Casimicrobium huifangae: one gene and its partner. Each later gene encodes a partner of the first gene's protein in a complex. Links are inferred from orthologs where the notes say so. Each region holds a gene or a part of one and is shown in the gene's direction. Other genes may lie near its edges.

The links. The genes of interacting proteins can lie anywhere in the genome.
Region 2: the proteins of eno (region 1) and FKL89_RS12430 are in contact, whole or in part, in a solved structure (PDB 2FYM), measured with the Escherichia coli proteins. The link is inferred for Casimicrobium huifangae from one-to-one orthologs.

Annotation. Positions count from the first base shown.
Region 1 is NZ_CP041352.1:2,387,033-2,391,329, reverse strand. The notes cover bases 1-2,990. They hold eno (phosphopyruvate hydratase), read left to right. Parts: upstream 1-847; coding sequence 848-2,134; downstream 2,135-2,990. Other genes in these bases: FKL89_RS10810 (TrmH family RNA methyltransferase), read left to right, coding at 2,699-2,990; FKL89_RS10815 (septum formation initiator family protein), read left to right, coding at 2,183-2,521; kdsA (3-deoxy-8-phosphooctulonate synthase), read left to right, coding at 1-766. Outside these bases: more of FKL89_RS10810, read left to right, coding at 2,991-3,502; FKL89_RS10805 (Bug family tripartite tricarboxylate transporter substrate binding protein), read right to left, coding at 3,525-4,297. UniProt on the Escherichia coli protein: Catalyzes the reversible conversion of 2-phosphoglycerate (2-PG) into phosphoenolpyruvate (PEP). It is essential for the degradation of carbohydrates via glycolysis.
Region 2 is NZ_CP041352.1:2,754,783-2,758,877, forward strand. The notes cover bases 654-4,095. They hold FKL89_RS12430 (Rne/Rng family ribonuclease), read left to right. Parts: upstream 654-1,036; coding sequence 1,037-3,895; downstream 3,896-4,095. Outside these bases: FKL89_RS12425 (RluA family pseudouridine synthase), read right to left, coding at 1-438. UniProt on the Escherichia coli protein: Endoribonuclease that plays a central role in RNA processing and decay. Required for the maturation of 5S and 16S rRNAs and the majority of tRNAs. Also involved in the degradation of most mRNAs.

The DNA of each region.
Region 1 (4,297 bases):
CGCCGCCGGGCAGCTCAAGGAGATCACGTCCGCGCTGGGCATTCCGTTCATCTTCAAGTCGAGCTTTGACAAGGCCAATCGTTCCAGCAGTTCGGGCTTTCGCGGGCTCGGGCGCAGCGAGGGCCTGCGTATCCTGAGCGAGGTTCGCCGGCAGATCGGCGTACCGGTGCTGACCGACGTGCACAATGAGGACGAAGTCGCCGAGGTCGCCGCAGTCGTCGACGTGTTGCAGACACCTGCCTTGCTGGCGCGACAGACTGACTTCATCCAGAAGGTTGCCGCCGCCGGCAAGCCGGTGAATGTGAAGAAGGGGCAGTTCATGGCTCCCGGCGACATGAAGAACGTCGTAGCCAAGGCAAAGGAGGCCAACGGCGGTGCTGACACCATCATGGTCTGTGAGCGCGGCGTGAGTTTTGGCTACAACAATCTGGTGAGCGACATGCGCTCGCTGGCGATCATGCGTGACACCGGTTGCCCGGTGGTTTTCGACGCCACACATTCGGTGCAGTTGCCCGGCGGGCTTGGCACCTCCAGCGGCGGCGAGCGTCAGTATGTGCCGATCCTGGCCCGCGCAGCCATTGCCGCCGGCGTGTCGGGTGTGTTCATGGAGACGCATCCCACGCCCGACACCGCATTGTGCGATGGCCCCAACGCCTGGCCGTTACCGCGCATGAAGGCTTTGCTGGAGCAGATGGTGGCCATTGACCGGGTGGTCAAGGCGCAGCCGTTCGCCGAAAACTCGCTGGCCGGGCCGCACAAGCTCTAGCCCCGGTGTGTGGGTGTCGCGAACGGCGGCAGACCATCGGGCCAGCGACCGCATTTTTGAATCGTTACAGACAGGAAACTTATGAGCGCCATTGTTGACGTCATCGCCCGTGAAATTCTTGATTCGCGCGGCAACCCCACCGTTGAAGCCGATGTGGTGCTGGAAAGCGGCGCTACGGGTCGCGCTGCTGTGCCGAGTGGCGCTTCGACCGGCTCGCGCGAGGCCATTGAGCTGCGCGATGGCGACAAGGGTCGCTATCTCGGCAAGGGTGTGCTGAAGGCGGTCGAATATGTCAACACCGAGATCTGCGAGGCGCTGCTGGGCCTTGACGGCGAGGAGCAGACCCGCGTTGACCGTGTGCTGATCGACCTTGACGGCACCGAAAACAAGTCGCGCATCGGTGCCAACGCCATGCTCGCGGTGTCCTGCGCGGTCGCGAAGGCCTCGGCCGAAGATGCCGGCCTGCCGCTGTATCGCTATTTCGGTGGTGCCGGGCCGATGAGCCTCCCGGTGCCGATGATGAACGTGATCAACGGCGGTGCCCACGCCAACAACTCGGTCGATCTGCAGGAATTCATGATCCTGCCGGTCGGTGCACCAAGCTTCCGCGAGGCGCTGCGCTGGGGCGCCGAGGTGTTCCATACGCTCAAGAAACTGATCGACAGCAAGGGCTGGCCGACGCAGGTGGGCGACGAGGGCGGTTTCGCGCCTGACCTGAAATCGAACGAAGAAGCGCTGACGCTGCTGATGCAGGCGATCGAGAAGGCCGGCTACAAGCCAGGCGAGCAGATCGCGCTGGGCCTCGACTGCGCGGCCAGCGAGTTCTACAAGGACGGCAAGTACCACCTCGAAGGCGAGGGCCGCTCGCTGACCAGCGCCGAGCTGACGGACCTTTGGGCCGACTGGGCCGCGCGCTACCCGATCGTCAGCATTGAAGACGGCATGGCCGAAGGCGACTGGGACGGCTGGAAGATGCTGACCGACAAGCTGGGCAAGAAAGTGCAGCTGGTCGGCGATGACCTGTTCGTCACCAACACCAAAATCCTGAAAGAAGGCATCCAGAAGGGCGTGGCCAACTCGATCCTGATCAAGATCAACCAGATCGGCACGTTGTCGGAAACCTTCGCGGCCATCGAGATGGCCAAGCGCGCGGCTTACACCAACGTGATCTCGCACCGCTCCGGCGAAACCGAGGACTCGCTGATCGCCGATCTCGCGGTTGGCACCAACGCGGGCCAGATCAAGACCGGCTCGCTGTCGCGCTCGGACCGCACTGCCAAGTACAACCAGCTGATCCGCATCGAGGAAGACTTGGGTGACGTTGCCAGCTACGCAGGCGCCGACGTGTTTGCGCGGTTCAAGCGCTAACAGGTGATTGTGGCGAGTCAGTCGTTCCATGAAGCTCGGGACATCGGCATGATCGGACGCGTCATCTTCGCCGCGCTGGTGCTGATGTTCCTCGGGCTTCAGTACAAGCTCTGGTTTGACAAGGGCTCGGTGCCGCGCGCGCATGCGCTCGAGCAGGAGCTGTCGGAACTGAAGGCGAAGAACGAAGACGCCAGGCAAAAGAATGCCGTGCTCGATGCCGACGTGCGCGATCTGGAAAAGGCGGGCGAGGCGATCGAAGAGCGCGCCCGCAGTGAGCTGGGCATGGTCAAGAAGGGCGAAACGCTGATTCAGGTGAAGGAGTTGCCGGCGCCGGCAGCGGCTCCGGCGGCCAGTGGCAACTCGCCCGTACCGGCAAAAAAGCAATAGCTTTGCGATGAAAGCCTTGTTAGCTATGGGCTCCGAGCGCGATTCGGCATTTTGTCGACTTTCCGCCTCTTTTGGCGCTGAGCCCAGACCCGATGCGGGTTTCGTAGCAATGTTGTTACGATTTGCCGGTCACGGTCGCCGTGCGATCGATGCGCGGGCTGCTTTGATGCTGTGCAGTTGAAGACGATCACCTCCCGCGACAACGCGCTGTTCAAGCGCTTCGCGGCGTTGTCACGCTCGGCGCCGGCCCGCAAGCGCGATGGCATGTGCCTGCTTGAGGGCGAGCACCTCGCGCAAAGCTACGTCGAGCGGGTGGGTGCGCTGGAAATCGTCGCCATTCGTTCGGCCGGTGAGGGCAACGTGTTGACCGCAGCGCAGCGATCGCTGGTCGATCGCGCGCATGAGGCCGTGCTGGTGGCGCCGCAGCTCTTTGATTCCTTGTCCACGCTGGTCAGCCCGACCGGCGTACTGGCGATCGCAGCGACGCCACCGGTACCTGCGCTGGCAACCAGCGGTTTCGTGCTTGCGCTGGATGAAGTGCAGGATCCCGGCAACGTCGGCACACTGATCCGCACCGCGGCTGCGGCCGGGGTCGAACAGGTCTGGCTGTCGCCCGGTTGCGCATTTGCGTGGAGCGTGAAGACGCTGCGCGCGGCCCAGGGCGCTCACTTCCATACGCAGGTGGTCGAGGCCGTCGCGCTGCCGGAGGCGCTGGCAGCATTCACCGGTCAGCGCTGGGCAACTTTGCCGAGAGACTTGGGTTCGGTGAAAACAGTCTCCCTGTTCGATGCCTGTTTCGGCGCCAGCAACGTGCTGGTGCTGTCCAACGAGGGGCATGGACTGAGCGAGGCAATCGTTCCGGCGTTGAGCGGCGGGCTGTGCATCCCGATGGAGGCCGGTATCGAGTCGCTGAACGTTGCCACCGCCGGCGCGATCGCACTCTACACGATGCTCGGGCAGCGAATGTCGGCGCGCCAGTAGCGCCGGGCAGCGCTTTGCAGCGCTACTTGATCAGTCCCGCATCCCGCATCGCTGATTCGATCCGGGTGTGCTCGCTGTCGACAAACTGATCGAAATCGGGGCCGGTCAACAACGCGGGCGTCCAGCCGTTGGTCACCAGCGCCTCGATCCAGGATTTCTGGCGCACCGCCAGAGTTACCGCCCGCGTCAGCGTCCGGCGCTGCTCGGCGCTGAGGCCCGGCGCGCCATAGACGCCACGCCAGTTGCTGATTTCGACGTCAACCCCTTGTTCGCGCAGCGTCGGCGTGGGGTTTCCGGCCACCCGCTCGGGCGCCGTAATCGCGATGGCGCGCAGCTTGCCCGCACGGATCAGCGGTGCCAGCTCATTCCAGCCCGACGTTCCGATGGTGACATGATCGCCAACGATCGCGGCGGACACTTCGCCGCCGCCCTGAAACGGCAGATAGTTGATGCGCATCGGATTCACCCCGGCGATGCGCGCGATCTGGGCAATCGAAATCTGGTCAACCGAGCCCCGGGAGCCACCGCCCCACTTGACCGAGGCGGGATCGCGCTTGAGCATGTCAATCACATCCCGCATGGTGCGAATGGGCGAGCTCGGTGGCACTGCAAACACGTTGTACTCGTAGAACAGCCTGGCGATGGGTGTTGCCTGCGCCAGCGATGCCGGCGGCCGGTTTTGCACGATGGCGCCGACCATGACCGCGCCGGTGACCAGAAAGGTGTTGCGCTCGCTACGGTGGTTGCCAACAAAATGAGCCAGTGCGATGGTGCCGCCGGCACCGCCCTTGTAGT
Region 2 (4,095 bases), 370 kb from region 1 along the record:
CAATTGCTCGATAACACCAAAGCTGATGCCGGAGCCGCCATGCACGGCCACCCCGGCTGGTTTGTCGACCGCCAGCAGGTGCTGATCCTCCCACAGCACGGGATGCGGGAACTCGCCGGGTGCAGTCGGGACCATCGCTGATTCGGCCACGCGGACCGGCGGCAACCGCACCTCATCGCCGGTTGACAGCTTGGTTTCGGCACGCACGCGACCGCCGTTAACCCGTACCTCGCCGGAACGGATGATGCGATAAACATGCGTCTTGGGCACCCCTTTCAGCTCGCGGATAAGGAAGTTGTCAACGCGCTGGCCGGCGTAGTCTTCGGTTACGCGAAGATGACGCACTTTCGCCACCACAGCGCCAGCGTCATCGACGCCCTGCCGGGAGGCTCCATCAGCGGCAGAAAATTGCCGAGAAACGCGTCCTAAGTCCTTCATTTGCCTTATAATTTGCCTGTTGACGTAGTTCGAAGGAACTGCGGCATTTTGAATCCGGTGCACGGGTCCACGCCACCAACAGGCGCTTTCTGGGTGACTATCATGGAAAGTGCGGGCGAACAGAGGGTCAGCAATGATCCGCTTCGCGTCAGGTAAGCGGGATTCGCGCGGATTCCACGGTCAAGCCGCCACCGGGAAAAGCGGCGATTGTAAGAGTTCAGCCACCGCGCGGCGCCTTTCGTTGCTCGCTGGCCTGTGAAAAAAGATTGAAGCGGGGCCGCCCGATAACCAACGGCGAGTCCCAAGAAGAAAATTTCGTCATGAACCCGCGCAACAGCGCAACCAGCGTGAGCCTCCCGGTCAACGACCGGGCTCCCGCCCTGCCCACCCCGACAGCGACCGCGCCTCGCGCGTACTCGTTGCCCCGGTTGTCTGGCCAGGTCAAGGTTCTGCCTCCCATCCGTCAGGCCACGATTTTTCTGTTCAGATCTATGCGCCCATTCTCGCCCGCGCTGCGCGCCGCGAGAATCGGTGACATTTCACTGGCTTAGCAGCATCCGTCTGGTTCACCGCTCGTTCGCTGAACGGGAAGGTACGCATGAAACGCATGCTGTTCAATGCAACCCAGTCGGAAGAACTGCGCGTTGCCATCGTCGATGGTCAGAAACTGATCGATCTCGACATCGAGTCTGCTTCCAAGGAGCAGCGCAAAAGCAACATCTACAAGGGCACCATCACGCGCGTCGAGCCGTCGCTGGAAGCCTGTTTCGTCGACTACGGCACCGAGCGCAACGGCTTCCTGCCATTCAAGGAAATCGCACGCTCCGTGCTCTCCGGCGACGCTGATGTCAGCCGTAACAAGATCGGCGACAGCCTGAAGGTTGGCCAGGAACTGATCGTTCAGGTAGAGAAGGACGAGCGTGGCAACAAGGGCGCCGCGCTGACCAGCTTCGTCTCGCTGGCCGGCCGTTATCTGGTGCTGATGCCTAATAACCCTCGCGGCGGCGGCGTATCGCGCCGCATCGAGGGCGAAGACCGCAACGAACTGCGTGACACCATGGCGCAGCTCGAAGTGCCTAACGGCATGAGCATCATCGCCCGCACCGCCGGTATTGGCCGTACCGCAGAAGAGCTGCAATGGGATCTGAACTACCTCCTGCAACTGTGGACCGCCATTGACGGTGCCGCCAAGGGCAACAAGGCACCGCTGCTGATCTATCAGGAATCGAGCCTGGTGATTCGCGCCATCCGCGACTACTACACGCAGGACATCGGCGAGATCCTGATCGACACCGAAGACATCTTCGAGCAGGCCAAGGGCTTCATGGGCCATGTGATGCCCAACACGGTCAGCCGCGTCAAGCTCTATCACGACGATGTGCCGCTGTTCTCGCGCTTCCAGATCGAACACCAGATCGAAAGCGCGTTCAGCCGCACGGTCAACCTGCCCTCGGGTGGCGCGATCGTCATCGACCACACCGAGGCGCTGGTCTCGATCGACGTCAACTCGGCACGCGCCACCAAAGGCGGCGACATCGAGACGACGGCGTTCAACACCAACCTCGAAGCGGCCGAAGAAGTCGCGCGCCAGTTGCGCCTGCGTGACCTCGGCGGCCTCGTCGTCGTGGACTTCATCGACATGGAGTCGTCCAAGCATCAGCGCGAAGTCGAAGACAAGCTCCGCGACGCGATGAAGCTCGACCGCGCCCGCGTGCAGCTGGGCAAGATCTCGCGCTTCGGCCTGATGGAGCTGTCGCGTCAGCGCCTGAAACCAAGCCTCGGCGAGTCGGCCCACCTGCCCTGCCCGCGCTGCCACGGCACCGGCCACATCCGCTCGACCGAATCGATCGCGCTGCACATCCTGCGCATCATCCAGGAAGAGGCGATGAAGGACAACAGCGCGCAGGTCATCGCGCAAGTCCCGGTTGACGTCGCGACCTATCTGCTCAACGAGAAGCGATTCGACATCCAGTCGCTCGAGACGCGCCTCAAGGTCAGCGTGGTGCTGATCCCCAACATGTACCTCGAGACGCCCAACTACACGGTGCAGCGTCTGAAGCACGACGAGCTCAACTCGGCCGAACCGCTTCCGACCAGCTACAAGATGGTCGAGCGTCCCGAGCAGGTTGATCCCGTCGAGGCGATCAAGCAGGAAGCCCACGAGGTTCGCGTCGAGGCTGCGGTCAAGGGCATCACGCCTGCGCAGCCGGCCCCGGTCGTCGAGCCGAAGCCGGAAACACCGGTTGCTGCTGCAGCACCTGTGGCGGTGGCGCCCATGCAAAAGGCTGGCCTTTGGGCGCGCGTGAAGTCGATCTTCGGCATTGAGGCTGCGGCACCGGTCGCTGAGCCACAACCCGCAAAGGCGGAAGAAAAGAAACGCGATGACCGCCGCGACGGTAACCGTGACCGTGGTGGTCGCAATGATCGCGGTGACCGCCGCGACCGCAATGACCGCAATGACCGTGGTGATCGCAAGGACCGCAACGGTAAAGGCGATCGCAACGAAAGTCGCGGTGATCGCGACAACCGTAGCGACCGGAAGGATCGTGGTGACGCTAAACGTGACGGCCGCACGGACGGCAACCGTCAGGGCGACCGCGCTCCGCGCGAGCAACGCGAGCCGCGCGAACAGCGTGATGCACGCAATCAGGCCAATGCCGCCGAAGCGGTGACGCCGGGTGCCGGAGTGGTTGCAGGAGGCGCGGCCGACAGCAACAAGGCTCCGCGCGAGAACCGTGAGAATCGCGAAAACCGCGGTGAACGCGGTGACCGTGGCGGGCGTCGTGAACGCGGCGAGCGCGGTGATCGCCCGCCGCGCGACGGCAACAATGCGCCGGCACCGCTGGTTGCAAACGCAGAAGCGCAAGCAGCTGACGTTCAACAGGCCACCAGCGCACAACCGCAAACGACAGTCGATGGCACGTCGCAAGAACGTGGCGATCGTCCGCCGCGCGGCGAACGTGGTTCGCGTCGCCGCGATCGCGACAGCCGTGGCGAACGCGGCGAAAATGGTGAAGGTGGAGAAGGACGCCGCGAACGCGCAGCCACCGACAGTCAGGGTGATGCCGGTGTTGTAACCGCGCCGAAGGTGAACGAGGCGGCTGGTGGGGTGCAAGCGTCGATGTTCGATGCCGCGCCGGCGCCAGCAAGCGCCCCTGTATCTGCCCCAGCCCCGATGGCACCTGCGGCGCAAGTCGCAGCTCCTGCCGCACCGGCTGCGACTGCCGCCCCAGTGGCTGCACGCGAATCGGTGAAGCCCTTCACCTACCAGTTGCCCGGTGATGCTGGCTTGCAGATGATGGAAACCCGCAGCAGTGGCGCGCCGTCGCCCGCAGTGGCCGATGAACCGGTCAAGCGCGGTCGCGCACGCCCGCCGCGCGCCGAGGTTGCCGCCGAGCCAATGCAAATGGTAGAGACCGGCAAACCGTCGGGACAACCCGAGACCGTACAGCAGTAGCTCGCGACTCTGCATGCAAAAGGCCCGCCCTCGCGGGCCTTTTGCTTTTTGGCGGTATCGCGCGCTTGGGGAACACGTCCTGCCGCCAGCTGCAACGTTAATCGTTTCACCGTTTGCGCTGATCGCCTGAAGACGCTTACGGCGCAGTACCGCCGTTCTGCCAGCCGCCACGCACTCATTGACCAAACGCAAATGGATCG